4 regions of the Glutamicibacter sp. V16R2B1 genome follow, and region 2 is predicted to be linked to each of the others. Evidence: riboswitches for the same ligand, from Rfam matches in the RefSeq annotation. Region 2 holds a riboswitch; each other region holds the start of a gene.
What was found. A riboswitch is a leader RNA that binds a small molecule or an ion and turns the genes downstream of it on or off. The one in region 2 is predicted to bind thiamine pyrophosphate.

Region 1: it holds a riboswitch for thiamine pyrophosphate, as region 2 does, so the genes downstream of both, thiO (glycine oxidase ThiO) here and FDN03_RS10550 (ECF transporter S component) in region 2, are expected to answer to the same signal.
Region 3: it holds a riboswitch for thiamine pyrophosphate, as region 2 does, so the genes downstream of both, FDN03_RS04380 (3-oxoacyl-ACP reductase) here and FDN03_RS10550 (ECF transporter S component) in region 2, are expected to answer to the same signal.
Region 4: it holds a riboswitch for thiamine pyrophosphate, as region 2 does, so the genes downstream of both, thiM (hydroxyethylthiazole kinase) here and FDN03_RS10550 (ECF transporter S component) in region 2, are expected to answer to the same signal.

Annotation. Positions count from the first base shown of each region.
Region 1 is NZ_VATX01000015.1:411,654-419,229, forward strand. It holds gene FDN03_RS12025 (DUF3137 domain-containing protein) at 1-377, shown strand, start outside; gene FDN03_RS12030 (VOC family protein) at 561-1,295, shown strand; gene FDN03_RS12035 (lysoplasmalogenase family protein) at 1,350-2,585, shown strand; gene FDN03_RS12040 (alpha/beta hydrolase) at 2,575-3,405, shown strand; gene FDN03_RS12045 (GNAT family N-acetyltransferase) at 3,402-3,869, shown strand; gene FDN03_RS12050 (OsmC family protein) at 3,866-4,300, shown strand; gene FDN03_RS12055 (GNAT family N-acetyltransferase) at 4,396-5,406, opposite strand; TPP riboswitch at 5,504-5,616, shown strand; gene thiO (glycine oxidase ThiO) at 5,613-6,725, shown strand; gene thiS (sulfur carrier protein ThiS) at 6,869-7,123, shown strand; gene FDN03_RS12070 (thiazole synthase) at 7,129-7,576, shown strand, end outside.
Region 2 is NZ_VATX01000015.1:101,332-108,907, forward strand. It holds gene FDN03_RS10520 (Na+/H+ antiporter subunit D) at 1-1,350, shown strand, start outside; gene FDN03_RS10525 (Na+/H+ antiporter subunit E) at 1,364-2,014, shown strand; gene FDN03_RS10530 (monovalent cation/H+ antiporter complex subunit F) at 2,011-2,277, shown strand; gene mnhG (monovalent cation/H(+) antiporter subunit G) at 2,277-2,636, shown strand; gene FDN03_RS10540 (DUF4235 domain-containing protein) at 2,727-2,969, opposite strand; TPP riboswitch at 3,097-3,252, shown strand; gene FDN03_RS10545 (ECF transporter S component) at 3,319-3,939, shown strand; TPP riboswitch at 4,046-4,200, shown strand; gene FDN03_RS10550 (ECF transporter S component) at 4,264-4,887, shown strand; gene FDN03_RS17025 (ATP-binding cassette domain-containing protein) at 4,884-7,223, shown strand; gene FDN03_RS10560 (aminodeoxychorismate lyase) at 7,282-7,576, opposite strand, start outside.
Region 3 is NZ_VATX01000007.1:47,617-55,192, forward strand. It holds gene purL (phosphoribosylformylglycinamidine synthase subunit PurL) at 1-1,353, shown strand, start outside; gene FDN03_RS04370 (siderophore-interacting protein) at 1,917-3,038, shown strand; gene FDN03_RS04375 (LLM class flavin-dependent oxidoreductase) at 3,053-4,393, opposite strand; gene FDN03_RS04380 (3-oxoacyl-ACP reductase) at 4,390-5,193, opposite strand; TPP riboswitch at 5,273-5,367, opposite strand; gene FDN03_RS16390 (hypothetical protein) at 5,511-5,669, shown strand; gene FDN03_RS04385 (HNH endonuclease family protein) at 5,816-6,544, shown strand; gene FDN03_RS04390 (hypothetical protein) at 6,746-6,955, shown strand; gene FDN03_RS04395 (bifunctional UDP-sugar hydrolase/5'-nucleotidase) at 7,218-7,576, shown strand, end outside.
Region 4 is NZ_VATX01000002.1:36,598-44,173, reverse strand. It holds gene FDN03_RS00775 (bifunctional hydroxymethylpyrimidine kinase/phosphomethylpyrimidine kinase) at 1-1,069, opposite strand, end outside; gene thiE (thiamine phosphate synthase) at 1,066-1,707, opposite strand; gene thiM (hydroxyethylthiazole kinase) at 1,776-2,561, opposite strand; TPP riboswitch at 2,553-2,647, opposite strand; gene FDN03_RS00760 (hypothetical protein) at 2,714-4,303, opposite strand; gene FDN03_RS00755 (aldehyde dehydrogenase family protein) at 4,380-5,813, shown strand; gene pgm (phosphoglucomutase (alpha-D-glucose-1,6-bisphosphate-dependent)) at 5,835-7,439, opposite strand; gene FDN03_RS00745 (DUF4190 domain-containing protein) at 7,552-7,576, shown strand, end outside.

The DNA.
Region 1 (7,576 bases), 310 kb from region 2:
CCATCCGGAACTTCACCGAGGAAAGTGCCGCGAAAACCGGTCTGGCGCCGATGACGTTGGAGGATCCCGGCATCACCGAACGCTTCGTTGGCTGGACCACCGACCAAACCGAAGCGCGCTATCTGATCACCCCGCAACTGATGCTGGCCATCAGCGATGCGGCTGCGCGGATGAACTCCGAACACATCGCCGTGTCGTTTCGTGGCTCGTGGATGTATTTCGCGGTCGTGCTTGACGAGGACCGCTTCAGTTTTCAGGTCGATAAGAAGAACGACGGAGGCTACGCGGTAGCCAAGGCCATCTATGAGGACCTGGTCGCCTTTTTGTCCCTAGTCGAAGACTTCAACCTGAACACGAGAATCTGGTCCAAAGCCTAGAGCGTTGTGCTCATCAGCAGGAGCCAAGGTGGTGTGCGCCGCAGACACCTTGGCTCCTTGGCATTTGTGGAGGACACCCCTCCCGGCCCGCGCAATCCGGGCCTGGGGTATTAGTGATCAGCAGCCGGCTGAGCGCCCAAGGTGGCCCTGTCTTGCTGAAGATCGGGGGAGTAGGGTGAGCTCATGTTCTTGGAAAATATCGTGATCGACGCACACGATCCCCAGCGGCTGGGCAGATTTTGGCAAGAGCTGCTGCAGGCAGAACAGCTGACGGACTCGCCATCGGGCTTCGAGACCCGCACGAGATTCGCCGACGACGCCTACCTGGACCTGTGCTTCCAGCCGGTTGCCGAGGCACCGCTCGCGCGGCCACGAATGCATGTCTGCGCTGTGTGGCCCGGGACTGGCGCCCAGGCCGAACAGTGGATTCTTCACCGGGGTGGGAAGCCAAGCACCCCAGCCCAGGCACCGGGTCATGCAATCGGGCAGCACGCCACCCGGTGGTTTCTAGATCCGGAGGGAAACCCTTTTTCGATTGAACCATCGGAGGCAAGAGACAACAGCCGCGGCGGCTTGGCAACGGTGGTGCTGGCCTCGGCCCAGCCGGGGCGCGATGCTGAGTTCTGGGCGTGTCTGACCGGATGGAAACGGCCGGCGAATTCAGCGCACGACCAACTGCGGCACCCATCCGGCCGCGGCCCGACGCTGGAGTTCGCAGCCGAATCACAGCCCAAGGGGGAGCAGAAGAACCGCTGGCACCTGGATATCCGGTTGGATCCTGGAGAGGATCCTGCAGTCCTGGCGGGCGTGATTGGTCAGAAGGGCGGCAGGGAACTGCACCCAGACTGGGGAGAACTGCCCTGGCGGGTCTACCAGGACCCGTCCGGCAACGAATTTTGCGTGCTGACTAGTCACTAGTTATTTACCCGGGGATCTATTGGGGTGCCTCGTCACCGAAGTAGGATGAGGGACATGGACCTACCTCACGTGCCCCGTCTGATACCTCCCGTGGCCGCCGGTCTGGCAGTGGCTGCGCAGCGGTTGCTGCCGCGCTCGTCCCAGCCCAGCCGCACCATGAAGATCGCGGCGACTGGGCTGGCCGCCTGCGCAGCAGCCGTAGCCGGTGCCGCGGTGGCAAGGTTTCGACAGTCCGGAACCACCCTGGATCCCGCCCAGCCGGAGGAATCCAGCGTCTTGGTCACCGACGGGGTCAACGCGTTCACCAGAAACCCGATGTATCTGGGACTAACCGGTGTGGTCACCGCTCATGCACTATGGCGCCAAAACCCCTGGGGGCTGCTGCCGGCTGCCGGGCTGTGGGTGTGGCTGGACCGAAAACAGATCCCGGCCGAGGAACGGGCCCTGGAGAAAATTCACCCCCAGGCCTACCGTGAGTACCAGGAATCCGTGCCGCGCTGGGTGGGATCGCGCAGCTTTGGGTGCGGGGAAATTTCCGGGAAGCACCGGCTTTGCGACGGTGTTCGCGGCCGGTCAGGTTCGGGTTCCGCAGCTTCACGGCTCGCACCGGGAGTCTGGGTTGGTGTTGGTGCGCTTGGTCTATGCAGCGCACTGCACCTGGGGGTGCAGATCTTTGAACCCGACGGGTTGCTGGCCGATGCGACCCAAATACTACTGATGCCTGCCCTGGCTGCCGCCTTTCATGCCGCCACCGGCGGTCACCAGCACCGATTGGTGCCGCTGGTGAGCGCGGCACTGGTCTTCTCCTGGTTGGGGGACACCATCCCACGCTTTGTGAGGGCAGAACCCGGATTTCTCGCACTGGTCCTGTCCTTCCTGGCCGCACAGGGCACCTACATCGCCGCCTTCTGGCCCTACCGGGCGACCTCGCTGCTGTGCCGGCCATGGGGTTTGGCGCCCTACGTCCTGGCGCTGGCCGGTTTGGTCGTGCGATGCGCACCACAGGCCGGCCAGTTCCTGCTCCCGGTGCTGCTTTACGGAATCTCCCTGAGCACCATGGCCGTGCTTGCTACCGGGCTGGGCCCGCTGGCTGGTGCCGGTGCGGCGAGCTTCCTCGCCTCCGACGCGATGATCGTGTTTCGTTCCTTCACCGATCTTCAAATCCCGGTCTCCGGGTTTTGGATCATCTCAACCTACGTACTCGGCCAAAGCCTGCTGGCGTGGGCGGTGGCCCGAAAAGTCCAAGAAGACAACCAGGCAACTGAGCCCGCTAGACTCCATGCCGGATAGGCCGCCAGAGGCAACCTTCGGGCAGGGGGCGGGGCAGGAACCTGAGCTGGTCATCGTGCACGGCAACGGGCTGGATCACCGAAACCTGCTGATGCTGGATCAAGCCTTTGCCGCCGAGCCGGCTTTCCGCCGGCACTACCTGGATTTGCCCGGATACGGCGCGACCCCGTCCCTGCACTCCCCGGGAGGTCTGCCCGAGCTGGCCGACTGGCTGGAGGACTGGGTACACCGTCATTTGGGGCGGCGCCGGTTCGTGGCGTTCGGGCAGTCAATGGGCGGGCTGCTCTGCCAGGAACTGGCGGACCGGATGCCGGAGCGCATCCTCGGGCTCGGGCTGCTGGCCCCGGTGGTCTTTCCGCGCACCGAAGAGCGCACCCTGCCGCCACGCACCGTGCTGGAAGAAGATACCCAGCTGCTGGCCCGCCTGCCTCTGCCGGCACGTGAAAACTTTCGGACCATGACAGTTCTGCAGAACGAGGCAACATGGCGGCGCTTCGCCGCCCAGATCCTGCCCGGAACGGAATCCGCGAACCTGCGGGCCATGGCGCGCCTGGCCAAGCGCTATGACCTTGACCCGGTCCCCGTGCGGCGCAGGACCCAGCTCAGGGTCCCGGTCGTTGTGATAAGCGGCGCGCAAGACCATATTGTGGGCAGTCAGGACGCCCGGCTCTTGCAGCGCCGCTACCCAATGATGAGCCACCACGTCATTGAGCGGACCGGACACAACGTCCATGTGGAACAACCGGCCGCGGTGGTGTGCGCGGTACGGCACTGGCTGGGAGAAGTTAAGCGGTGGCAGCAACAGGAGGGGCAGCGATGATCAGTACACGCGAGATCGCAACGGTGGACGAGGTGCCGGGGCTGTTGGAGATTTGGCGGGCTTCGGCTGCAACCGGACGCGAGTTGGTCTCTGCCGCCGACATGGATCGGCTGGCCCAGGCGCTGGAGGCCGTCTACCTGGGCAACGCCCGCGTGGTGGTGGCCGAGCGCGAGGGGCAGGTTGTTGGAACACTGGCCCTGGAGGGGGCGCGGCTTTGCCTGCTCTGGGTGCACCACGAGCACCGCCGCCGTGGCGTGGGCCGGGCACTTATCGGCCACGCACAAGGCCTCAGCTTTGAGCTGCACGTCGAGGTGGGTCAGCCGGAGCATGCCGTCGCGGCGTTCCTGCGCGCGGTGGGGTTCGCACCGGCGGAAACCACGGACGGTGTACCCCACGGTACGGTGCTGCGGCTTGCCGGTTCCGGTTCCGACCCCAGCGGGGACAGTGGCAGGATGGAGTCATGAGTGAAGAGAAACGAGAATTACGTGCGGTAACCGTCGAACGCACCACCAGCCGCCAATACCGCGCCACCAGCACCGAAACCGGAGCCAGCATCGAATTCGGGCAGGGCGAGGGGCTGCTCAGCCCGGTCGAATTGCTGCTGGCCGCCATTGCCGGCTGCTCGTCAATTGACGTTGATGTGGCCACCACCCGGCGCAGCGAACCGGAGACCTTCAAGGTGGAGGCCGCCGGATACAAGGTGACCGAGGATGGGGCCAGCCGCATGAAGGACATTTCCATGTCCTTCGACCTGAAGTTCCCGGACACCGAGGAGGGGCGCAAAGCCGCTGGAATGGTTGACCGGATCATCAAGCTTTCACACGACAAGTACTGCACGGTCTCACGCACCGTGGAATTGGGCACGCCGGTGACCAGCACGCGGGTCGACAACTAGGAACGCGAGGGGGCGCCGCCGGCTGATGCCGGTGGCGCCCCCGTCTTTTCTGGGCCGCGCACCCCGGCTTGGGGCCAACCGCGGATACAGCGCAGCTATGCCTCGCCCGGAGCCGGTTCCAGCTCCAGGGCGGCGATGGCCGGGAACGGGTCGCTGCGCAGCCGTCCAAAGGTCAGCACATCCACCCGGGCGCCGTCCATGACGAACTTTTCGCGTTCCACACCCTCCTGAATGAAGCCAGCGGCCCGGGCCACCCGCAGGGACGCGGGATTGTTCGCTCGCGCCCCCAGTTCCAGCCGGTGCACGCCGCCACTGCTGAGCAGGTGATCAGCCACGGTGGCCGCGGCCCGGCTGGCCAGCTGCCGGCCGCGGTATCCGGCGGCCACCCAGTACCAGAACCAGCTCAGCGTGTTGGCCCGGTCCAGGCTCGCGCACACCAGGCCCACCAGCGTCCCGTCCACGTCGATGGCGTAGGGGCGCTGCTCCTGCGGGGACGCCAGCAGCCGGTCGATGTAGGCGTGGGCTTCATCCAGGGTTCTTACCGATCCCTGGCGCTTCATCTGCGCATCCGAGGTGAACGCGGCCAACACCGCCGGGGCGTCGGCGGGGCGCAGCGGGCGCAGACGCGCCCTCGTCGCTTCCAGTCCTGCCGGGGCTGGGGCCGGGCGTGGCGCCGGGGTCGAGTGCTGCTGCGCGCCAACGGCACTGGCGGTGCCCTGGTGGTACAGCAGCTGCCAGCGTCCCCGCTCCAACTGCCACAGGGAACTGCGGTGGGCGGTACGCACCCCGGTGCTCTGCCAGCGCAGCAGCACCTGATGCTCGGACAAGGCCAACAGGCTCGGGGCGTGCAGGGCGGCCGGGGGATTATCGGTGCGCGTTTGGGTGGCCAACAGCGCGATGATCTCGTCCTTCGTGTAGTGCCGGCCCGAGACCCCCACCTCCTCAAACATCTCGTGCAGCAGCACAGCCAGCTGCTGCGCAGCCCCCCGGACCGCTGGTGAGAGCAACTGCTCTTCCAGGGCCAGCAGCTCTTGGGCCAACGGGTCGCTGCGCTCCAGGAGCCGGGGGTAGGACTGCGCGTTGTGGGTGGTGCCGGATGCGTTCATGCCTCCCAGTGAACCACGGGTTGTGTGTGCGGCGGCCCGCCGGCGGGACCGGCCGTCATGCAATTGGTGTTTGTGAGCTGCACCATGCCTATAATCCTTCTAACTCCGCGGGAGCCTGCGCGATCTGTTGATCCGGGCTGAGAGGGCTTCGTGCCGACCGCTACACCTGATGCGGGTCATGCCGCCGTAGGAAGGAAAGTGCCCTGATGCATGTCGTGATCGTTGGTGCCGGGATCGCCGGACTATGTACCGCTTTTGAACTGCGCAGCCGCGGGGTGCGCGTCACGCTCTGCGACCCTAACCCCGCCGGGGGCGCCAGCCATGCGGCGGCCGGCATGCTCGCCCCGGCCGCGGAAATCGTTTGGGGACAGGACCGGCTGCACCAGATGATGGCCGACTCGGCGCAGCTCTACCCGGAACTGGTGGCGCGCGTGCAACAGGCCACCGGAACGACGGTGGCGTACCGGCAAAACCCGACCATGGTCGTCGCCGCCGAGGCCGCCGACCGCCAGGCGCTGGCGGAGCTGGAGGAGGTCCGCCACCGGCTGGGGCTGCCCACCCAAATGCTGCTGGGCTCCCAGGCGCGGCGCAGGGAACCGGCCCTAGCCGGCAACATCGCCGGAGCTCTGGTATTCCCCGAGGACCACCAGGTCGATCCGCGCTCACTGACCGGCATCCTCATCGAGCATTTCAGGCAGGACCTGATCCGGGAGCAGGTCAGCGAAGTGGAGCTCTGCGGCGCCACGGCGCGGGTGCACACCCAGACCGGGCGGGTGCTGGAGGCGGACCAGGTGCTGCTGGCCACGGGCCTGGGACAGGTGCCCGGCACCCCGCAGCTGCCGTTGCGGGCGGTGCACGGCGACATCCTGCGCCTGCACTTGCCGGCCCACCTACGCCCGCTGCTCACCCACACGGTGCGCGGGGTGGTGCACCGGCGCAACGTGTACCTGGTGCCGCGCAGCGACGGCAGCATCGTGCTTGGCGCCAGCAGCCGCGAGGACGGCAACGACCTGGTCAGCGTGGAGGCGCTGTACACCCTGCTGGATGATGCCCGGCGCCTGGTGCCCGGGATCATGGACGCCTCCCTGCGTGAGGTGGTCGCCCGGCCCCGGCCCGGCACCCCCGATGACCGGCCCATCATCGACCGGGTGGACGCACACACGGTGGTGAGCAATGGGTTCTTCCGCCACGGCGTCCTGCTGGCACCCCTGGGCGCCCGGATCGCCAGTGACCTGCTGCTGGGCGCCGACCCGGGGACGCACCGTGGGCTGTTGGGGCTGCACCGCTTTCCGGTCGCGGCCAGCAGCACCAGCCGCTGATCCCGGTCACCCGATCAGGCGGCCCTGTCCGCCGCGCATCCGGCCCCGAACCCGGGCAGCCGCAGACATCCGGCGCCGCCCGCCACCCCGGTGAGCGCCACCAGCCAAAGCCAAAGCAACCAGAAAGAGAGGCACGAGAGGCAATGCCTGAAATCACCGAGATCGAGGTGCAGCTCAACGGCCAGAGACTGAAGCTGCCCGACGGGGCCACCGTGCGTGACATCGTCGCCGGGCACACCAAAAAGCTCATCAACGAACAAGGCCTGGCCGTGGACGGCTCACGGCTGGGAATCGCCCTCGCCATCGACGGGGACGTAATTCCGCGCAGCGCCTGGGCCAGCCACACGGTGGCGCCCGGGGCACGCATCGACCTGGTCACCGCCGCACAGGGAGGATGAGAAAGATGACCCAGAGCAACGAAGCACCCCACACGCCCGAAGATGTCTTCAGCATTGCCGGGGCACAACTGCGCTCCCGCCTGGTGATGGGCACCGGGGGAGCGACCTCCCTAAGCACCCTGGAAGAGGCCCTGGTCGCCTCGGGCACCGAGGTCACCACCGTGGCCATCAGGCACTATGCCGCAGCCGGTGGGGATTCGGTGTTCGCCATGCTCCAGCGCCTGGGCGTGCTGGCGTTGCCGAACACCGCCGGCTGCTACACCGCCCGCGATGCGGTGCTCACCGCCAGGCTGGCGCGCGAGGCCCTGGAAACGGACTGGATCAAGCTGGAGGTGATCGCCGACGAGCATACCCTGCTGCCGGATCCGATCGAACTGTTTACCGCCGCCGAACAGCTGGTGGCCGACGGGTTCCAGGTCTTTGCCTACACCAATGACGACCCGGCCCTGGCCC
Region 2 (7,576 bases):
GTCTCCACCGTGGTGTCCCTGGCGGTGCTGCTGTTCGCCACCAGTCAGGGGATGGCCGACGGGGATGAGCACGGTCCGGTCTCGATTTTCCACCCTGCCTACCTGATCCTGCTGGCCGGGGTGTCCAACGCGTTCATGGCCGCGGACTTGTTCAACCTCTACGTGGGCTTCGAAATCTTCCTCACCGCCAGCTATGTGCTGCTCACCCTGGGCGGCACCGCCGAACGGATCCGCTCGGGCATCACCTATGTGGTGGTCTCCGTGGTCTCCTCGGTGCTGTTCCTGACCGCGATCGCGTTGATCTATGCGGCTACCGGCACGGTGAACATGGGGGATCTGGCGCTGAAGCTGGCCGACCTGGATTCGGGGACAAAGCTGATCCTGCACAGCTTCCTGCTGATCGCCTTTGGCATCAAGGCCGCCGTGTTCCCGCTCTCGCTGTGGCTGCCGGACTCCTACCCGACCGCCCCGGCCCCGGTGACCGCCGTGTTCGCCGGACTCTTGACCAAGGTGGGCGTGTACGCGATCGTGCGCACCGAGACGCTGCTGTTCCCGGGCGGGGAAGTGAACTCGGTGCTGCTGGTGGTCTCGGCGCTGACCATGGTGATCGGCATCTTCGGTGCGCTGGCCCAGTCGGACTTCAAGCGCATGCTCTCCTTCACGCTGACCAGCCACATCGGCTACCTGATCTTCGGGATCGCGGTCGGCACCGAAACCGCGATTGCCGCCACGATCTACTACGTGGGCCACCACATCATCGTGCAGACCTCCCTGTTCATGGTCGCCGGGCTGATTGAACGGCGAGCCGGCACCGCGAACATCACCGAACTGGGATCCCTGGCCCGCCTTTCCCCGGCATTGGCGGTGCTGTTCTTCATCCCGGCCATCAACCTGGGCGGCATCCCGCCATTCTCAGGGTTCCTGGGCAAGTTCGGCCTGCTGCACGCCGCGACCGAACAGGGCGGGGCACTGAACTGGGCGGTGATCGCCGCCGGGCTGCTGACCAGCCTGCTGACCCTGCTGGCCATCATCCGCGTCTGGGCCCGCGCCTTCTGGCGCCGGGCGGCCGAGGCGGAGGACCCGCAGGCGTCCCTGGTGGACCAGTCCAAGGAGATGACCGAACTGATCCAGTCCTCGGGCAATCAGGGGCCGATCCTGGGGGCCAGGCTCGCCCGGCAGATGGAGGCGAAGTTCCTGCCCTGGGGGATGCGCTACTCCACCGGGGCCCTGGTCGCCGCCGGGGTGGCGTTGACCGTGTTCGCCGGACCGCTCTTTGCCTTCTGTCAGCGGGTGGCCGCCGAGCTGCTGAGCCGGGCCCCCTACATCACCGCGGTTCTGCCGCCAGGCTAAAGGGGAAGGACACATGCCAAAACGTATTGACGAGCCACGCGACCAGCGCATCGCCGACGCGCTGGATGAGGCCTCGGGCCAGCGCAACCGCGCCACACTGCGCCAGGAGTGGCCGCTGCTGCTGTTCATGACCCTGGTCTGGGGCGCGCTGTGGCAGGACTTCACCCCCGGAACCCTAATCGTGGGGGCGCTGCTGTCCCTGCTGCTGGTCGCCCTGTTCCCGCTGCCCCCGGTGCGTCTGTCGGGGCGCATCAACCCGTGGTACTGCTTCCTGCTGCTGGGCTGGTTCATCATGCAGGTGGTGGCGGCCAGCCTGGAGGTTTCCTACCTGGCGCTTTTCCGGCGCCAGAAGACCCGCAGCTCCATCATCGCGGTGCGCCTGCACACCGACTCGGACCTGATCGTCACCACGGTCGGGCACGTGCTGACCCTGATCCCCGGATCGTTCGTGGTGGAGGTGGACCGGCGCAGCTCCACCCTGTACCTGCATTACCTCAACGCCTCCAACGCCATCAAGGTCGCCCGCTCCCGGGCGAAGATCCATGAAATCGAACGGCGGGTGATCATGGCCATCGGCAGCCACGACGAGTACGAGTACGTCAAGCAGGTGCGCAAGGACATCGCCCAGCGCGCCCGCCAGAAGGCCAAGGAGGCAAAGCGTTGAGCTACATCATCGTGGGAATCAGCGGAGTGCTGCTCTCGGTGGGTGCGGTGGCCTGCCTGATCCGGGTCGCCCGCGGACCCTCCATCCTGGACCGGGTGCTGGCCCTGGATGTGATGCTGCTGATCATCTCCGCCGCCCTGTGCCTGGAAATGTACCTGAACCGGCACACCAACCACATCCTGTTCGTGGTGATCGCCTGCGCCATCGGCTTCATCAGCTCGGTCACCGTCTCCCGGTTCGTTTCCGACCAGAGGAATGCGTGATGGATCAGTTCCTGGAAATTGTGGCCGCCGGCTGCATGATCGTCGGCTCGCTGATGTCATTGATCGCCGGCATAGGCCTGTTGACCTTCCCCGACCTGCTCACCCGGATGCATGCGGCCACCAAGCCGCAGGTGCTTGGCTTCCTGCTGCTGTTCATCGGGTTGGCCATCCACCTGCGCTCCTGGCAGGTGGTGCCGGTGCTCGCCCTGGCCTGGGGCGTGCAGCTGCTGACCGCACCGGTCTCCGCGCACATGATTGGCCGTTCTGGGTACCGCACCAAGCACGTGAAGCGCGAAACGCTGTACAGCGACGAATTGCGCACCGTGGTGGAGAACGCCAGCCGCCAGAACAAGGACTAGCGCCACTGCCGGCACCACGAACAAGGGCCCCGGAGCACCGCATCACGGTGCTCCGAGGCCCTGCCTGTCCACGGCGCAATCGCCGGGGAACTACTTGTTCAGCTTGGCCAACGCCTTGCGGGTGCCGCGGTCGGTGAGGACCTGGATGATCGCGGCCACCACGGAGGAGAAGACGGCGAACGCCAGGGCCTGGCGCATCGAGGCTTCGGCTTCGGCTTCCTGGCCGTGGCGCGGGGCGTCATTGCCGGTGAATCCCTTCCACAGGCGGTCCACCAGCTTGCTGCCGACAAACCCGGCTCCCAGGGAAATGCCGGTGGCGAGCAGCTTCATCATTGGTTTCATTCTTCGCGCTCCTGTTCGCATGGGGACTTCTCTTTCTATCGAAAGCATATCCTGAGCTATGGTGGCATCGCAGACATGGCATCGGGTGATCCACGGATCGCCGCGGCAATCTGCTGACAAGAAACGACAGGGGAGCGTCATACCGTCCCCGAGGCTCACCGCGCAGCAAACGCCGGTGGCCGGGACCGGTGGAAGACGCTGAGAGTGCGATAGATCGCAGACCCTCGAACCTGCTCCGGCTAGTACCGGCGAAGGAAGTCGAGAATCTCAGATGTGCGGCAGGGACAGCTCCCTGCGCATCCGCATGTGCTCCCCTCCTGAACCAGGAGGATGGAAGAAAATGGCAACAACCAAGCGAACCGGCGGCACCTCATGGAAGGTCGCGGACATCGTGATCGCCTCGGTCATCGCCGTGGCCTCGGGCGTGGTGTTCTGGGCGTGGAGCGCCAGTTATGGTTTCGTGACGCTGGCCTTCGCCGCGTTCCCGCCGGCCAGCGCGCTGCTCTCGGGCATGTGGCTGTTCCCCGCGGTCCTCGGGGCGCTGATCATTCGCAAGCCCGGTGCGGCACTGTACTGCGAACTGCTGGCCGCCATCATCGAGGCCCTGCTGGGCACCCACTGGGGACTGACGGTGCTGGTCTCCGGGCTGCTGCAGGGGCTGGGCGCCGAGCTGGTGTTCGCGCTCTTGCGCTACCGGGTGTGGAACCTGTCCGCCGCCATGCTGGCCGGTTTCTGCTCCGGCTTCCTCAGCGCCCTCAACGGTGCCTACATCACCGCCCACTTCGTGCACTATACCGCCGGGATGAAGCTGTTCCATGTGGCGGCGATGAGCGTCTCCGGGTTGCTGATCGCCGGGATCTGCTCGTTCTTCCTCACCCGCATGCTGGCCAACACCGGTGCCTTGGCCTCCCTGCCCAGCCGCCGGGCCCACCGGGAACCGGTGCTCACCCGCTCCCGCTAGGCGGCGCCTGGCGGCCGGAGCAAGAGCAATATGACGTCCGCCTCAAACCGGTCGCCGGTGCGGGTTCTGCCCGACCGGCATCCTGGGGTATGGTGGCAACGCAGACATAAACCGACAGGGGAGCGTCATACCAGCCCGCTGCCGTGCCGCCAGGCGCGTCACGGCAGGCGTAAGGGTAAAAGACGCTGAGAGTGCGATAGATCGCAGACCCTCGAACCTGCCCCGGCTAGTACCGGCGAAGGAAGTCGAGAATCTCAGGTATGCCCCCGGGGACGCGCCCCGGTTCGCATACATGCTCCCCTCCTGATTCAGGAGGATATCCAAGTGACAACAACACCGTTGCGGGCCAGCAGCTCGTGGAAGGTCGCCGACATCGTCGTCGCCTCGGTGATCGCCGTGGCTTCGGGCGTGGTGTTCTGGGGCTGGAACGCCGGTTACGGCTTCATTTCCCTGGCCTTTGTGGCCTTCCCGCCGGCTAGCGCCTTCGTGGCCGGGATGTGGCTCTTCCCGGCAGTGCTCGGGGCCCTGATCATCCGCAAGCCCGGCGCCGCCCTGTACTGTGAACTGCTGGCCGCGGTGATCTCCGCGCTGCTGGGCTCGCAGTGGGGCATCACCGTGCTGGTTTCCGGCATTGTCCAGGGGCTGGGCGCCGAGGTGGTGTTCGCGCTCTTCCGCTACCGGGTGTGGAGCCTTGGGGTGGCGATGCTGGCGGGGCTGGGCGCCGGACTGTTCGGTGCGCTAAGCGAGGCCTACCTGATGGCCTACTATGCGGAATACACCGCGGGCATGAAGCTTTTCCACGTGGCGGCGATGAGCCTCTCCGGCTTGGTGATTGCCGGCATCCTGTCCTACTTCGCCACCCGCGCGCTGGCGGCCACCGGGGCGCTTTCCGCGCTGCCCAGCCGCAGGGCGAACCGTGAACCGGTCTTTGGGCGGGCGAAGCAATGACCGCCGGCATCACGAACCACGCCGCGCTGCCCCAGCTGGAATCCGGTGCCCTGTCCGTGAGCGCGCGCGGGTTCGGCTGGAAGCACGCCGACCGGCAGCAACCGGCCCTGCACGCCCTGGATTTGGAGGTTCCGGCCGGGCAGCGGGTGCTGCTGCTGGGACCCAGCGGCGCGGGCAAATCCACGCTGCTGCACGCCATGGCCGGGGTCCTGGACGTTTCCGAGCTGGCCGGGTGTACCGGGCAGCTGCTGGTGGGGGAGCAGGACGCGTTCGGGCCGCGCCAGGGTGTGGGCCTGATGCAGCAGGACCCGGAAACCCAGATCGTGCAGGCCCGGGTGGAAGACGACGTGGCCTTCGGGGCGGAAAACCTCGGGGTGGACCCGCAGGAGATTTCCCGGCGCATTCCCCTGGCACTGGAGGCGGTCGGGTTGGGCCAGCTGGCGCCGGAACATCCCACCCAGCAGCTGTCCGGGGGACAGAAGCAGCGCCTGGCCCTGGCCGGGATCCTGGCCATGCGCCCGGGGCTGATGCTGCTGGATGAACCCACCGCCAACATTGACCCGGAGGGCGCGTTGGGGGTACGCGACGCGGTGCTCAACGCCGCCGAGCGCACGGCAGCGACCCTGATCGTGGTCGAGCACCGGGTGGAGACCTGGGTGGAACACGTGGACCGGGTGCTGGTGCTGGAGCCCGGCGGCGGGATCAGTCATGACGTGGCCCCGCAGGCGCTGCTGAGCGACCAGCCGCTGCGCCGGGAGCTGGCCGAGGCCGGGATCTGGGTGCCCGGCTACGTCCCGCACACCCGTACCCCACGCACCAGCCCGGGCAGTGAACTGCTGCGGGCCAGCGAGCTGCAGGCCAGGCGTTCAAAGAAGGCCCCGTTGACCGCGGCGGTGGACCTGGAACTGCCCGCCGGCGGCGCACTGGTGATCCGCGGCGCGAACGGGGTGGGCAAGTCGACCCTGGCGCTGACCCTGGGCGGGCTGCTGGAGCCGGCCAGCGGCTGGCTGCACGCCACTGAACTGTTGGCCGGTGAGGCGGGGGACAAGCCGTTCCTCTGGCGGGCCGGGCAGCTGGTGGCCCGCATCGGCACGGTCTTCCAGGAACCCGAACACCAGTTTGTCACCCAGAGCGTTGCCGACGAGCTGGCCTACGGGCCGCGCCGGGCGAAGGGGGAACGGGATGGGCAGGACGGCACCGGGCTTGATGAACAGCAGATCGCCGAACGCACCGCCGCGCTGCTGACCCGGCTGCGGTTGGACCACCTGGCCGAGGCGAACCCGTACACGCTCTCGGGCGGGGAGAAGCGCCGGCTCTCGGTGGCCACGGTGTTGGCCGCCAGCCCGGACGTGCTGATCCTGGATGAGCCGACCTTCGGGCAGGACGCGAACACCTGGCGGGAGGTGGCCGAGCTGCTCATCGAGGTGATCGAGCAGGGCACCGCCGTGATCGCGGTGACCCATGACGGGCACTTCGCCCGGGCGTTGGGCGCCCGGGAACTTGAGCTGCAGGCCCCCGCCCCGCGGGCCGAGGCCTCCGGACCGGACCCGCTGCTGGGATCCGCGGTGGGCGACAGCTGGCTGGCCCGGCGCAACCCGCTGGCGAAGCTGGCGGCGATCGTGGCCACCACCATCCCGCTGGTGGCCACCATTGACTGGGTCTCGGGCCTGGTGGTGATCACCGCGACCCTGCTGATGCTGCCGCTGGCGCGGCTGAGCATCCCACGTTTCCTGCTGCGCGCCTGGCCGCTGCTGCTGGCCGGGCTGACCGCCGCCTGGGGGATCAGCCTGGTCGGGGAGGACTCCGGGGCGCTGCTGCTGGACCTGGGGGTCTTCACCATCACCGAGGGCTCCCTGGCCGGCGGCATCGCCACCGGCATGCGCGCCATGGCGATGGCCGTGCCGATGGTGCTGCTGCTGAGCACCACCAACCCCTCCGACCTGGGCTCGGCCCTGTCCCAGCAGCTGCGCGTGCCGCACCGCTTCGTGCTCGGGGCGCTGGCCGGAATGCGGCTGCTGGGCCTGCTGGTGGAGGAGTTCACCACCTTGACCCTGGCCCGCCGGGCGCGCGGGGTGGGGAACTTCGGGTCCCCGGCCCAGCGCCTGCGCGCGAACCTGGGGCAGGTGCTGGCCCTGCTGGTGCAGGCGATCCGACGGGCCGGGCGACTGGCCATCACCATGGAAGCCAAGGGCTTCGGCGCCGGGCGGCGCAGCTGGCTGCGCACCCCGGACTTCGGGGGGCGTGACGTGCTGGTGATCGGTGCCGGGCTCGCGGTGGGGGCGCTGGCGGTGGCCGCTGCCGTGCTGGCCGGGACCTGGAGCCTGGTCTGGGGATAGCGCACCAAGAACGGGGGGAGCAGTCCATGGACTGCTCCCCCCGTTTTTGCGTGCTCGGTTAGGCCAGGTGATCGGCCAGTTCGCTCAGCTCCGCGTGCAGTTCGGCGTCGAAGCGCAGCGGCTTGGCGTCCAGCGAATTCACCGGGGTGAGCAGGCGCACCGAGGAAACCAGCCACAGTACGTCGGCCTGGTAGAGGTCCTCGGGACGCAGCGGACCATACCCCAACTCCCAGCCGGCCTCCGCGGCGGCAGCGAAGATCGCCGCCTGGGTGGTGCCCGGCAGGATCCCGGTTTCCAGCAGCGGGGTGAGCAGGCGCTTGGTCTGCCCATCTCGCTGGGCCATCAGCACGGTG
Region 3 (7,576 bases), on a different contig from region 2:
ACCCTGACCCCGGGCGAAATCCTGATGTCCGAGTCCCAGGAACGCATGATGGCGGTGGTCTCCCCCGAAAACGTTGAGGCGTTCGAGGCCGTCATGGCCAAGTGGGGCGTGGAGTACTCCTGGCTGGGCGAGGTCACCGACACCAACCGCCTGGTCATCACCTGGAACGGCGAAGTGATCGTGGACGTGGATCCCAAGACCGTCGCCCACGACGGCCCGGTCTACGACCGCCCATACGCCCGCCCCGACTGGCAGGATGCGCTGCAGGCCGACACCTTCCGCTCCTCCGCGGCCGGGCAGGACCTGCCGGGCACCGGTGAGCAGCTCAAGGCGGCGGTGCTGGAGTTGATTGCCAGCCCGAACCTGTGCGACAAGTCCTGGATCACCCGCCAGTACGACCGTTACGTGGGTGGCAACACCGCGCTGGCCTCCCCGGATGACGCCGGCGTGGTGCGCGTGGACGAAGCGAGCGGGCTGGGGGTGGCGATCGCCACCGACGCCAACGGCCGCTACACCTACCTGGATCCTTACGCAGGAGCGCAACTGGCGCTGGCCGAGTCCTACCGCAACGTGGCCACCTCCGGGGCCATCCCGGCGGCGGTCTCCGACTGCCTGAACTACGGTTCCCCCGAGGACCCGGACGTAATGTGGCAGCTGGCCGAGGGCATCCGCGGACTGTCCGACGCCTGCATGGAGCTGGGCGTGCCGGTCACCGGCGGCAACGTGTCGCTGTACAACCAGACCGGGGAGAAGGCCATCCACCCGACCCCGGTGGTCGCCACCCTGGGCAAGCTGGATGACGTGGCCCGCCGCACCCCCTCCGGGTGGCGCGCCGAGGCCGACGGGCAGGCGATCTACCTGATCGGCAAGACCCTGGATGAGCTGGACGGCTCCGAGTACGCGAACCTGCGCGGGCACCTGGGCGGGCTGCCGCCGAAGGTGGACCTGGCCGCGGAGAAGGCGCTGGGCCAGATGCTGATCAACGCCAGCCGCGACGGCATGATCGACGCCGCGCACGACCTGTCCGAAGGCGGCCTGGCCGCGGCGCTGTCCGAGATGGTGCTGCGCTACGGCGTGGGTGCCCGGGTGGCGCTGGATGAGGTCATGACCCGTGATGGCATCGACGCGTTCACTGCGCTGTTCTCCGAAACACAGGCCCGCGCCCTGGTCGCGGTGCCGCGCAGCGAGGAAGTGCGCTTCAACGACATGACCAGCGCCCGCGGGATCACCGTGGCCCGGATCGGTGTGGTGGACGCCGAGTCCAACGCGCTGGAGGTCCAGGGGCACTTCACCGCCTCGGTGGAGGAACTGCGTGAGGCCCACGAGGGCACCATGGAGAAGTACTTCGGTTAATCGCCACTCTCCGATTTAACGCAACGGCCCGTTTCCCCCTCGCGGGGAGACGGGTCGTTGCGTTTCCCCCTCTCCGCAGGGGTGAGCCTTCCCATCTTGTACATGGCGGTGATGACCAGAGTCCCTTTGGGCGCAATGCGCCGAGTGCTTTCCCCGGTATTGGTCGCTTGGCGGGTGCAATGGAAATGCCATGGTCCACATAGACGTTATCCCCGGACACCTCTGCCGCGAGAAGAACCTAAATCTGCAGATCTGTATTCTGGGCTTTGGTAGATGCGCGGACGTATCTGCGCAGCCTGAACTTTAGTACGTCAAAGCTGTCTCGCAACTAACGATGGCAAATAAAATTTTCGATTCTTCCGCCTTGAGGTTCACGGTAGCCGTGTAATAGTGCAAGGTAGGGCGGCGCTATGGGGAGTCATGTCGGTAGCGGAGGTGAGCCGCCCCATCTTGTATCCCAGCTCGGCAGCGCGCAGACTCGAGGTGCCGGCCCAAGCGCGGTGGGCCGGGCCAGTGCGGCACCGCCACCCGATACCCGCGCATGATTCGAAGGGGGCCGGCAGATGTCGAAGCACCAGAGGCAGAAGTACCCGCGCCCCGGACGAGGCGAGGGGGCTCCGAGTGGCGCTGATCTGTTCGTCCTGCAGGTGCTTGAACGCGCCGAGCAGGCCGGGGCGAAGGCCGGGATCAAAGCGGTGAGGAAGGCGCTGAAGTACGCCCACACCCCTGGCTTCGAGTTGAGCCCAGAGCAGCAGGAGCAGCTTCGGGCGGCCGCCGAACGTGCCGGGGCCGCCGCGGCCCTGCTCGAAGCCCGCGACATGCTGCACGGTTCCGCGCTCCACGCACCGCACCGTGAAGGGGAACCCGCCGAGGCACCGGTCTCCGCCGCCCCCGAATCCGACCAGCCCCGTGTGGCGCCGGCGCAGGGCAAGGGCCAGCACGTGCTGGAGATCCGCCGGAGCGAGCAGTTGAGCCCACAAATGCTGCGGATCATCGCCGGAGCACCACAGCTGGACGGTTTCCAGCCCAACACGAAGGCCGACCAATATGTGAAGGTCTACTTCGCCGACCCCCAGCTGGGCCTTGAACCGCCCTATGACATTAAGGCGCTGCGGCAGCACCTGCCCCGCCACCAGGTGCCCCGCTCCCGCTCCTACACCATCCGGTGGGTGGACCGCGCCGCGCAGGAACTGGCCATCGACTTCGTGCTGCATGATCAACCCGGTTCCGCCGGGGAGTGGGCGCAGGCCGCGCGCCCCGGGGACCGGCTGGTGATCTCGGCGGCCCGCGGCAAGTTCAGCCCGGACCCGGACTCGCAGTACTTCGTCCTCGGCGCCGATGAAACGGCGATCCCGGCGGCGTCCCGCGCCCTTGCCGCCCTGCCCGAGACGGCGCTGGGCGTGGCCCTGCTGGAGGTGGCCGGGCCGCAGGGCGAACTGCAGATCCCCCACCCTGCGGGAGTGGAGCTGCGCTGGCTGCACCGCAATGGACAGCCTCCGGGCACCACCGACCTGCTGGCCGAAGCTTTCCTGGAGCTGCCCACTCCCCCGCCACAGAGCACGGTGATCGCCCACGGCGAGCGCTCTGCCGCCAAGGCGATCTCCCGCATCGTCGCTGGCTGGGGCCTGGACAAGAAGCGGGTGCACGTCTCCTCCTACTGGACGCTACGCACCCGATCGCGCTGAACCGGCCCCGGCCGCTATCCGGGCTGGCTGGCTTCTTCGCGGGGCCGGGACGATGCGGGCAGGCCCAGTCCCAGATGCCCGCGCAGGGTCGAGGAGGAGTACGCGGTGCGGAAAAGTCCCCGGCGCTGCAGTTCGGGGATCACCAGGTCCACGAAATCCTCGATGCCGCCGGGCAGAGTGGGCGGCATCAGGTTGAAGCCGTCCGCCGCCCCGCAGTCCAGCCACTGCTCCATCTCATCGACAATGGACTGCGGGGTACCGATCATGGTGGCGTGTCCGCCTCCGGCGGCCAGCAGCCCCAGCAGTTCGCGCACCGTGGGCTGGTGCACGGCGATCAGCCGCTGGATCGTGGCATAGCGTCCCTTCGGTCCGGTGAAGCTGTGCAGTGGCGGCAGTTCGGGCACCGGGGCATCCAGGTCCCATCCGGAGGTGTCCTGCTGCACGAAGACGCCCAGCTGCTTGAGCGCGTCACCGGTGGGCAGCAGCTCGTTCAGTCGGCGCTGCTTGGCCCGGGCTTCCTCATGCGTGCGCCCCACATAGGTCACCAGACCCGGCATGATCGCCACCGCTTCCGGGTCGCGTCCGGCCGCGGCGATCCGGGAGCGCAGATCGGTACCGTAGTCCAGGGCCATCTGCCGATCGGCGGCCACCGCGTACACGGCCTCGGCATACTTCGCGGCCAGCTCCCGACCCTGCGGGGAGGAGCCGGCCTGGAACAACACCGGGGCCCGCTGCGGGCCGCCGGGAACGTTCAGGGGGCCACGCACCGTGAAGTGCTCCCCCACGTGTTCGATGGGCTGCAGAAGTTCCGGGCTGGCGAAGTCCCCGTCCCGGCTGGCCTGTATGGCCTGGGCCGGGAAGGAATCCCACAGTCGGCGCACCACCTGAATGAATTCATCGGCTCGCGCATATCGGGTGTCATGGTCCCCCAGCCCGGGCATCGAATGGTTCTGCGCCTCGGCATCCCACATGCTGGTGACCACGTTGACCCCGGCCCGTCCGCCGGAGAGGTGGTCCAGGCTGGCCAGCATTCTGGCGGCATGGAATGGGGAGTAGAAGCTGGAGGAGACAGTACACACCAAGCCTATGTGTTCGGTGTGCTGGCTCAACGCCGAGAGCAGGGTCAGCGGCTCGTAGAACCAGGTGGGTCCGGCCTTTGCGGCCTGCGGGGAGATGGATTGGCCGTCGGCCAGGAACACCGCGTCCAGCAGCCCGCGCTCTGCGGTCTGCGCCAGCTGCGTGTAGTACCCGGTGTCGCCCAGGCGTTCGGCAGCGGAGTCCGGGTCCCGCCAGGCAGCCTGGTGGTGGCCTGCACCGTAGATGAACAGGTTGAGTTTCAATTGCTTGGGGCTCATCCCTTAACCAGTCCCCCATCCACGATCAGGTTCTGTCCGGTCACGCCGCGGGCCCAGGGGGAGGCGAAGAACAGGACGGCGTCCGCCAGTTCGGCCGGGCTGGTGACCTTGCGCAGCGGTGTGCCGGAGGCGATGAAGTCAAAGACCTCTTCCGGGGTGGCCGCGGAGGCGTCGGTCGTGCGCAGCAGTCCGCCCGAGACCATGTTCACGGTGATCCCCTCGGGTCCCAGGTCATCGGCGAAGGTGCGGGTCAGCGACAGCAGTGCCGCCTTGGTGGCCGTGTAGTCGTGGTACGGGACCACCGGATGCTGGAAGAGGTTCGTGCCGATATTGATGATCCGTCCAAAACCGGCTTTGCGCATGTTCGGCAGCACGGCCTGGATTGCGGCGACCGGGGCCAGCACCGACCCGGTGAACTGCTTGCTCAAATCGGCCGCGCTGAGTTCGCCAGCCTTGGGCCGGGCGTCCCCGTTGAAGGAGAAGTCGACCAGCGCGTTGTTGACCAGCGTGGTCAGCGGCTTGCCGAAGTGCTCTTCGGCCTGGCGGACCAGGTCCTTCAGCTGCCCGGCTTCACGCACATCAGCCTGTACGGCCAGGGCCTGTTCGGGGTAGCGGACAGCCAGATCGTTGGCGGCCTGCCCCGAGGAGTGGTAGTTGAGGACCACGTTCGCTCCGGCGTCCAGGAAGGCGGTGCTGATGGCCGCGCCCAGCCCGCGCGCGGCGCCAGTGACCAACACCTGCTGCTCTGCCAGGGGCAGAGCACTGTTGCTGGTTTCGACGGTGGTGGTTTGTGTGTTCATGGTGTTCGAACTCCTTGAATGTGGGTCAAGGCGAACGGAACCCGGTGGATACGCCGCAGCCACTCAAAGGTGCGGGGCATCGTGGAATCCAGGACATTCCCTTCGCCAGTACTAACTGGTGCAGGTTCGACGGGTGTTTTCTCAGCCGCTGCGGCGGCACCCCGTGTCACTAACCCCATTCCTACCACATCCAGCGACCAGGCACCGACTTGGAGACTTTTTGGCCCGGACAATGCCGAGGCCGCGCCGTTGCCGTTACGAAAACGGACGGGACCGGACTCCTTGTCGCTTTGCCGGAACCGGCCTACGGTGAGGATATGGACACGGTAAATGACAAGGGCAAGGACCCCTACGCACCAGAAAACATCGACACCGGCGAAGTGTCACCCGAGCAGCTGAAGAAGTGGCGTGATGAGGGCGGGGCATCGCACACCCGTCCGGGCCAGGACGAGGATCCGGGAACCGCGACCAACTAGCGCGGTCTGCGTCACGGACACCACATGAAGGTGCCCCGGCGGTTCGGGCGATAGTGTCGCCCCGAAGCGATAAGGTGCTGGCTGTACACCACAGGCAGCACCTTATTTTTGGTGCGCCCACTGCATCGAAGGGAACCTTCTACCGCATGCGCAGCCCGCGTCGCTTCATCACCCTGGCCCTCTTGCTTGGCTCACTGTCACTGACCTCATGCTCGGCCGGGACGCTCAGCGATTTCAACCCCGACGCCGCTCCAGGGCAAACGCAGTCACAAGCCCCCTCCACCGGCGGCCCCATCACCGAAGAGCAAAGCCTTGAGTTCGCAGAATCGCTGGCGTTGCTTGAGGAAATCGACGTCAAGGGCCGCGCCCCGAAGACCGGGTACTCGCGCGAGGAATTCAGCAAGGGCTGGAAGGACCCCGACCGCAACGGGTGCGACGCGCGCAATGACATTCTCGCCCGGGACCTGAAGGACGTGGAATACCGGGAGGGACGCATTGAATGCGTGGTGCTCAGCGGCGTACTTGATGACCCCTACACCGGCAAGAGCATCTCCTTTGTGCGCGGGCAGGGAACCAGCAGCGCGGTGCAGATCGACCATGTGGTGGCGCTTTCGGATGCCTGGCAGAAGGGCGCCCAGCAGTGGGACGCCGAAACCCGCCTGAACTTTGCCAACGACCCGCTGAACCTGATGGCTGTGGATGGCCCGACCAATGCATCCAAGGGCGACAAGGACGCGGCAACGTGGCTGCCGCCCAACCGCTCCTTCCGGTGCAGCTACGTTTCCCGTCAGACGCAGGTGAAGGCGAAATATGACGCGTGGATGACAAAGGCCGAACAGGCGGCCATTGAGAAGATCCTGCGCAGCTGCCTCTAACCGCGCACACCCCCGGCTCACGGCGGTGAACCGGTTTTTCCTAGGTTTACCCTGCTCCCCGAGGCGCCGCTTCATCCCACTGCGGTAGGTGAGCAGGCACATCTAGTCCTTTCGGAGGATTCCTTCGGACAACTATTTGTGCAATTATTGTAATTACAGTCATTGGTTTTTCACGGGACAGCGTGGTCTACGGAACAAGGGATGCGTGATGCAGAGATGAAGATGCGGCTTCTGGGGGTTGCGCTTTTGGTGTGCGGTGCCGCGGTCTTCATCTTTGCCCTCAACGTCCAGCATCGTGAGTTGGCCTACGGTCTGCTTACCGGGGCATACCTGCTCTTCGTGCTGGCCGTATGCGCGCTGGTCGGACGAATCGTGGGAGCCTCGCGGGTGGGGCCACCCAGCGGCGAATGATCCGCACGCCCCCGTTGCGGCTCTGCACCGAAGCCGGCCACGATCACACGGTGAACGTGAAAGATCTGCTTGATAGTCAAACTGTGGCGCGGATTTCGCGATGAAAGCCGACCAGGCCGACCCGCTGCGGGAACGCCGTGTGAAGCGAGGCCACGTGAACGGCCCCCGACATCAACCCCACACTTCATCAAAAAGTATCGACAGGTTCACTCCCGTGGGATAAACATGTGACGATCACTTGTTTACCTCTAGGGGATTTTCCATGTCTACCTCCAGACGTCTGCCCAGGGTCGGTTTCACTGCCCTGGCGTCCTTTTCGCTCATTGCCTCCGGCGCCGTTGGCGCGCAGGCAGCGCCCACCGACCCAAGTCGGGCCAAGGAAGTAGAGCTCAACCTGCTGAGCATCAATGACTTCCACGGACGCATCCAGGCCGAGGGCGAATCTGCCGGAGCTGCAGTACTGGCCGGAGCGGTCGCAAAATATCGGCAGGAGAATGCGAATACCCTCTTTGTCTCGGCCGGCGACAACATCGGTGCCTCCACGTTCGCCTCCGCTTCACAGCAGGATGCGCCCACGATTGACGCGCTCGGCGCCGCCGGGTTGGACCTGTCGGTGGTGGG
Region 4 (7,576 bases), on a different contig from region 2:
TTTCCTCCTCGAACGTCGCCGAGGCGGCGGCGGCCCAGAAGCGCTGGGCGGCCGCGTCCGGGGCGATGATGCTGGCCTGGGCCAGCACCTGGGCGTAGCCGCGCAGGTACAGGGCGTCCTGGTTGATGTAGTAGTCGAAGTTCGCCCGCGGCAGGGTGCCCGCCCGCAGCTGGCGGATGAAGTCCAGCTCATCGATCCCCTCCCGGATCCCGGCGATGTCCTGCCACCACTGCTGCATCGGGTCCTGCGCCGGCGCCAGCCCCTGCCCGGACCACAGCCCGGCCAGGTGGTGCACCGGCCCGTGCCCGGCCCCCACTGACAGCTGCCCGGAGGCGGCGATCGCCTCGGCCAGGTACTCCTTGGCCGCGCCCAGCGCCGCCGCCCAGTTACCGCCGCGCGCGTACAGGCTGGCCAGGGCGCTGGAGAGCGTGCACCCGGTGCCGTGCGTGTTTTCGGTGTCGATCCGCGCGGCCGGGAAGTCGGCCAGCACCCCGGTGGCGTCCACCAGCGCGTCCGGGCACTGCTCCCCGCCCAGATGCCCGCCCTTGGCCACCACCAGCACGTCGTGGGCGGCGGCCAGGCGCTGCGCCTGGGCCAACACGCCATCCCAGGTGGTGGCGCGCGCTTCACCCAGCAGCACCGCCAGTTCGTCCATGTTCGGGGTCAGCACCGTGGCCCGGGCCAGCAGCCGGGACATCGCCTGGTGGGCCGCGTCATCCAGCAGCCGGTCCCCGCTGGTGGCGATCATCACCGGGTCGAGCACCACCGGCAGCCCGGCCGGCTGTTCGCCCAGCCACTGCTGCACCGCGTCGATGATCCCGGCGTTGGCCAGCATCCCGATCTTCACCGCGTCGATGCGCACATCGGCGGCGATGCTGCGCAGCTGGGCGGTGACGAACTGCGGCTCAACGGCCTGCACCGCGTCCACGCCCCGGGTGTTCTGCGCGGTCAGGGACGTGATGGCGGCCATCCCGTAGCCCCCGGTCGCGGCGATCGCCTTCAAATCCGCCTGGATTCCGGCGCCCCCGGAGGGGTCGGAACCGGCGATGGACAGGATGTTGTGGATCATTTCGCCTCCTGCCAGGCGCGCAGCAGCCCGCCGGCGGCCGCACCGGGGTCGGTGCTGGAGCAGATGGCGCGCACCACCGCCATGCCCTCGGCCCCGGCCGCGCGCAGCGCCGGGGCGTCCTCGGCCTGCAGCGCACCGATGGCCACGCAGGGCAGCTGGGCGATCTTCCGGGCCCGGGCGAAGCCCTCGATCCCGATCGGGGTGGGGTGGTCCTTCTTGGTGGGGGTGGCCCGGATCGCCCCGACGCCCAGGTAGTCGATCATCGAGGCGTTCGCGTTCGCCGCCGCCAGCTGCTCATCGGTGGAGGCGCTCAACCCCAAGGTGGCGTCCCCGATCAGTTCGCGCACCCGCTGCACCGGCAGGTCCTGCTGCCCGATGTGCACCCCGGTGACCGCGGCCCCGGCGGCCCGTGCCGCCAGGTACACGTCCACCCGGTCGTTGACCAGCAGTTCGGCCCGGCCCGCGGTGAGCTGACCGGCGGCCAGGGCCAGTTCATAGAATTCGCGCGCGCTTTCCTCCTTGGCGCGCAGCTGGATCCACTGCACGCCGGCCTGCACGGCGGCCTGGATGACCTCAAGGGTGCGGTGTGGGGTGCAGCTGGCGGTGTTGGCGACCAAATATACGCCGAGATTTCGCATGATTGTCCTTAAACCGCCCCCCTGCGGGGCCGGCGGGTTGAGTCGTGGGGGGATGAAGAATGAGGGATCTAGAGTTCCTCGATGCGCACCGCACCCAGTTCCTGCGGATCGGTCAGGGCCAGGGCGTCGAGGAACTGCGCGGCAAAGCTGCCCGGCCCCAGGGACAGGGCGGCGGCGCGTTCGGCGGCCCGCCCATAATAGGCGTGGGCGGCAACGGTGGAGGTGAACACGTCCTGCCCGGCGGCGATCGCCGCCGCGGCGAACGCGCCCAGGGCACACCCGCCGCCGGTGACGCGGGTCAGTTCGATCCCGTCGGTGTGCACCATGACCGTGCGCTGGGCGCTGACCACGGCGTCGGCCGGCCCGGAAATCGCGACCACCGCGCCGTGGCGTTCGGCCAGTTCCCGCCCGGCGGCGATGGCCGCGGCCACGGGGTCGGCCGAATCCACCCCGCGCCCGGCGGACTGGTGCCCGGCCAGGGCCATGATCTCCGAGGCGTTGCCGCGGATCAAGGCGGGGCGCAGCGAAACGATGCGCTGGGCGTAGCGCGTGCGCACCGGCAGCGCGCCAACGGCCACCGGGTCCAGCACCCAGGGCGTGTTGGCCTGGTTCGCGGCCTCGATCGCCTCATCCATGGCGGCCAGCTGTTCGGTGCTGGGGGTGCCCAGGTTCACCAGCACCGCGCAGGCGGTCTTCGCGAACGGCCCGGCCTCCCCGGGCAGGTTCGTCATGGCCGGGGCGGCGCCGGCGGCCAGCAGCGCGTTGGCGGTGAAGTTGGCGACCACGGTGTTGGTCAGGCAGAACACCAGGGGGCTGGTGTGGCGCAGTGAATGGATCACGGCAGGCAGGGTCATGTGCGACATCCCTCCGCTAGTTTGAACTAGTTCAGGTTCGACGGGTGTCATCTCAGTCGGCGGCGCCGACACCCCGTGTCACTCGTGACCGAGCGTACGCAATCGCCCACCCGTTGACAAACCTGTGACGCGCCGCACCGCGCCGCCCCAGGTCAGGGCCGGCCCGGCGCGCCCGGCGGTGCTGCAGGGCCGGCAGCAGCCGGGCGCCCATGTGCCGCTGACGGGTGCTTTTCGGGGCCGGGGTGCGGGATGAGCAGCCGCGCCGGGAAGCACAGCACCGCCAGGCTGAGCCCGACCCATCCGTAGTCAAACCCGTAGCCGCAGAACAGCAGGGCGCCCAGGGCGGCGGTCACGGTGCGCAGCGAACGCAATTCGATCACCTGCCGGTACCAGCGCTCCCAGTGCCCATCCACCGCCCAGGCCACCTGCATCCGCCGGCTGGCCAGGCGCACGGCGGCGTGGGCCAGCAACAGCACCGCCACCAGCAGCAGGATGAACGCCGCCGGGGCGGTGACCAGCCCCCACAGGTAGTCCAGTGGCGGGCGCAGCAGGAAGTAGACGCTGGCGGCCATCAGCAGCCCGGCCACCGGGTAGATCCAGCGCGGAAGCGGTCCCCAGTGCCGGGGCCCGGTCCGACCGGCCTTGCCGTGCACGTACCCCATGCTGCTGCCGGTGATCACCAGGTAGAGCAGGGCGGCGCCGGTGATCAGCACCATCAGGTGCATCCCCGGCCGTGCATCGGGCAGGGCCTGCGGCTGCGGTGAGTGCGTGGGCCACAGGACGAGCAGCAGGATCAGTGAGGCGCCCAGCGCCACGTACTGGGTGGCGAACAGGTGATCGCGCAGGGCGCGCACCGGATGCCGCGGCACGGCGGTGACGCCCTCGAAGTTCTGCGGCGGGCGCCAGAACAGCATCACCAGGGCGACGCCGAGCACGGCGTAGTTCCCTACCGAATCCCAGCCGTCGCCCAGCGCGCGCAGCCGCTCAAGGTCCCCGTCCGCGGCCTGCTGGTGGAACCACCGGGCCTTGTAGTGCAGGGCGGCCGCGCCGTTGGCGGCCAGGACCACGGCCACGGTGCGGTACAGCCGGTTCAGCCACACCCGGCGCAGCACCCGGTTGTCGTGCCGCGAGATCCCCGGCAGCGGCCTGCGGCGCAGGATCACCAGGCTGGCCAGGAGGGTGGCGGCCACCAGCAGCCCCAGGCAGAGGGCCAGGTACGGCAGCACCTCGCCGGCCGGGCGCAACCCGTCGGCGGCCGGGATGAAGTAGCTCATTTCCTCTTCGCTGAGCTCGCGCTGCGCGGTGGGAGCCCGGTAGGGCACATCGCCCGCCGCCCACAGCGCGGTGAGCGAGCCGGCCAGGACCAGGACGAGGGCCGCCACCAGCTTGCCCGGCACCAGCCCGGTGCGCGGCTGCGGGTCGGCGCTGCGCTGCACGCGCGGCCCGGTGAACTGGGCCAGCACGTAGACGAACCCGACCCACAGCGCCGGGGTGGCGGCCCGCCCCACCGCGCCCGGCCAGCCGCCGGGCACCGCCTGCCCCTCCGCGCTGATCAGGTAGAAGGCATCGAACCAGTCGGTGGAGACGGCGGCGAGGAACCCGATGAGCGCGCACCACCGGGCGTACCGGCGCGCCTGGGACAGCAGGTTCCCGCTCCCGCTCGGGCTGAGGGCCCGCAGGATCAGCGCCACCAGGGCGGCGGCGACGGCGAACGAGCCCAGCGGGGCGCTCAGGTCGGTCATCGGCCCTCCTTTATCCAGCCCAATGTATCAACCCGGTGGCGCAAACGGGGGCCGGGGGATGACGTACGCTCGAGCCATGGGAATCTTCACCTCACAGCAGCCGCCGGAACCGGTCGGGGAAACCGCGCCGCCGGTCGACGAGCACCCGGGCAAGATCGCGGAGATGATCGCGCACCTGCGCCGCTCCGCCGACGCGCGCATCACCCATCCGCGCCGTTTCCGCGCCCAGCAGCTGCGGGCCCTGGAGAAGATGCTGGCCGAACGCAAGGAGGACTTCATCGCCGCGCTCGCCGAGGACCTGGGCAAGAGCGCGACCGAGGCGAAGTTCTCCGAGATCGACTTCCTGCGCACGGAAATCGACGTTGCCCAGCGCCACCTGGCCGAGTGGATGGACTCCACCTCGGTGAAGGTGCCGCTGTCGCTGCAGCCGGCGATGGCCAAGATCGAGCCGCGGCCGCTGGGGGTGGTGCTGATCATCGGCGCCTGGAACTATCCGCTGCAGCTGCTGCTGGCCCCGCTGATCGCCGCGATCGCGGCCGGCAACGCGGCGGTGCTCAAGCCCTCCGAACTGGCCCCGGCCACCTCCGGCACGATCGCCCGGCTGCTGCCGCACTACCTGGACCCGCGGGTGTACGCGGTGTGCGAGGGCGGGGTGGACACCGCCACCGAGCTGCTGGCCGCGCGCTGGGACCACATCTTCTACACCGGCGGGGCGCGGGTGGCGCGGATCGTGGCGCGGGCGGCCGCCGAGCACCTGACCCCCACCACGCTGGAGCTGGGCGGCAAATGCCCGACCGTGGTGGACAACCACCTGCCGGCCACCGCCAAGCGGATCGCGTTCGCCAAGTTCATGAACAGCGGGCAGACCTGCGTGGCCCCGGACTACATCCTGTCCATCGGGGACGCGGACGCGCTGGTTGACCGCCTGGCCAAGGCGATTAGCAGCTTCTACGGCCGGGACCCGATCAGCCACCAGGACTACGGGCGGATCGTCTCACGCCAGCACTTTGAGCGGCTCACCGGGCTGCTGGAGCACGGGCGGGTGGTCATCGGCGGGCAGAGCGACGCCCAGACCCTGCGCCTGGCCCCCACGGTGATGCGCGACGTGGAGCTGGACAGCCCGCTGATGACCGAGGAGATCTTCGGTCCGATCCTGCCGGTGATCGAGGTGGAGTCCTTCGACGCGGCCCTGCAGTTCATCGCCGAACGCCCCGCCCCGCTGGCCGCCTACCTGATGAGCGAGAACCCGCGGCTGCAGTCGATCTTCTCCGACCGGGTGCGGGCCGGGGCGATCGTGCACAACGCGCCGATGACCCACCTGATCGTCCCGACCCTGCCCTTTGGCGGCGTGGGGGACAGCGGCATGGGTTCCTACCACGGCAAGCACGGCTTTGAGCGGCTCTCGCAGATGCGTCCGGAGCTGAACAAGACCACGGTGATCGACACCCTGAACGCCGTCTACCCGCCCTACTCCTGGGCCAAGCGCAAGTTCATCGACAAGCTCATCTAGCCCCGGCGCCGTGGCGGCGGGCTACACCTGGCCGGCCAGCGCGGCGTCCACGATCTGGCGGGCCTCGGCGAGCACCTGCTGCAGGTGCTCCTGGCCCACCGTGGATTCGGCGTAGATCTTGTAGATGTCCTCGGTGCCCGAGGGCCGGGCGGCGAACCAGGCGCGCTGGCTGGAGACCTTCAGCCCGCCGATCGGGTAGCCGCTGGCCTCGGTGGCCTTGGTGGTGATCGCGTCCCCGGCCAGCTGCGTGGCCTGCACCGCCTGCGCATCAAGCCGGCCCAGCACCTCCTTCTGCTGCAGGTCCGCCGGCGCGTCGAAGCGGGCGTAGTAGCTGGTGCCGTGTTCCCGCACCAGCTCGGCGTGCAGCTGGCTGGGGGACTTGCCGGTGACCGCACGGATCTCGCTGGCCAGCAGCGCCAGCATGATCCCGTCCTTGTCGGTGCTGAACGGGCGCCCGTCCCGGGTCAGGAAGGAGGCCCCGGCCGATTCCTCCCCGCAGAACACCGCCCGGCCGGTGGCCAGCGGCTGCACGAAGTACTTGAAGCCCACCGGTACCTCCAGCAGCTGGCGGCCGTGGGCGGCGATGACCCGGTCGATGAGCACCGAGGAGACCAGGGTCTTGCCCACCTGCGCGTCCCCCGGCCACTGCGGGCGGTGGGTGAGCAGGTAGTCGATGGCCACGGCCAGGAAGTGGTTCGGGTTCATCAGCCCGGCGTCCGGGGTGACGATCCCGTGCCGGTCCGCGTCCGCGTCGTTGCCGGTGGCGATGTCGTAGCTGCGGCGGTTCGCCACCAGGGAGGCCATCGCATCCGGGGAGGAGCAGTCCATGCGGATCTTGCCGTCCTTGTCCAGGGTCATGAACCCGAACCGCGGGTCCACCCGCTCGTTGACCACCTCCAGGTTCAGCCCGTAGCGCCGCCCGATTTCCCCCCAGTAGTGGGCCGAGGCCCCGCCCAGCGGGTCGGCGCCAATGCTGATCCCGGACTCGGCGATCGCGGCGAAGTCGATCACCTCGGCCAGGTCGGTGACGTACAGTTCCCGGAAGTCGAACGCCTCGGCGTCCGGTTCGGCCCGGCGGATCTGCCCGGATTCAAGCAGCTCGTTCGCGCGCTGGGCGATCGGGCCGGTGATTTCGGATTCGGCCGGCCCGCCGTGCGGCGGGTTGTACTTGATCCCGCCGTCGGCCGGTGGGTTGTGCGACGGGGTGATGATCAGCCCGTCGGCCTGCTGGCCGCCGGCGGCGTTGTGCACCAGGATGGCGTGGCTCAGCGCCGGGGTGGGGGTCAGCCCGTCCTCGGCCAGCACGCGCACCGAGTTGCCGGCCAGCACCTGCAGCACGGTGCGGTACGCCGGTTCGGACAGGGCGTGGCTGTCCTTGCCCACGTACATGGGACCGGTGATCCCGGCCGAGACGCGGTAGTCCACCACCGCCTGGGTGATCGCGGCGATGTGCGCCTCGTTGAAGGAGTCGTTCAGCGAGCTGCCGCGGTGCCCGGAGGTGCCGAAGGAGACCCGCTGCCCGGCCTGCTGCGGATCGGGAACGCGGCTGAAGTATGCGTCCAGGACCTCCTGCAGGTCGATCAGGTCTTCTTCGCGTGCCGGCTGTCCCGCGCGTTCGTGTGCCATGCCCATCCTTTGTCTGCCAGGTCAAGAGTCTGCTACTAGGCATCCTATCGGGGTTGGCCGTGCGCGCCGCGCCGGTTTCCCTGGTTCCCGGACGGTTTATAGGATGGAGGCGATGAGCTACCACCCGTACCCCCAGA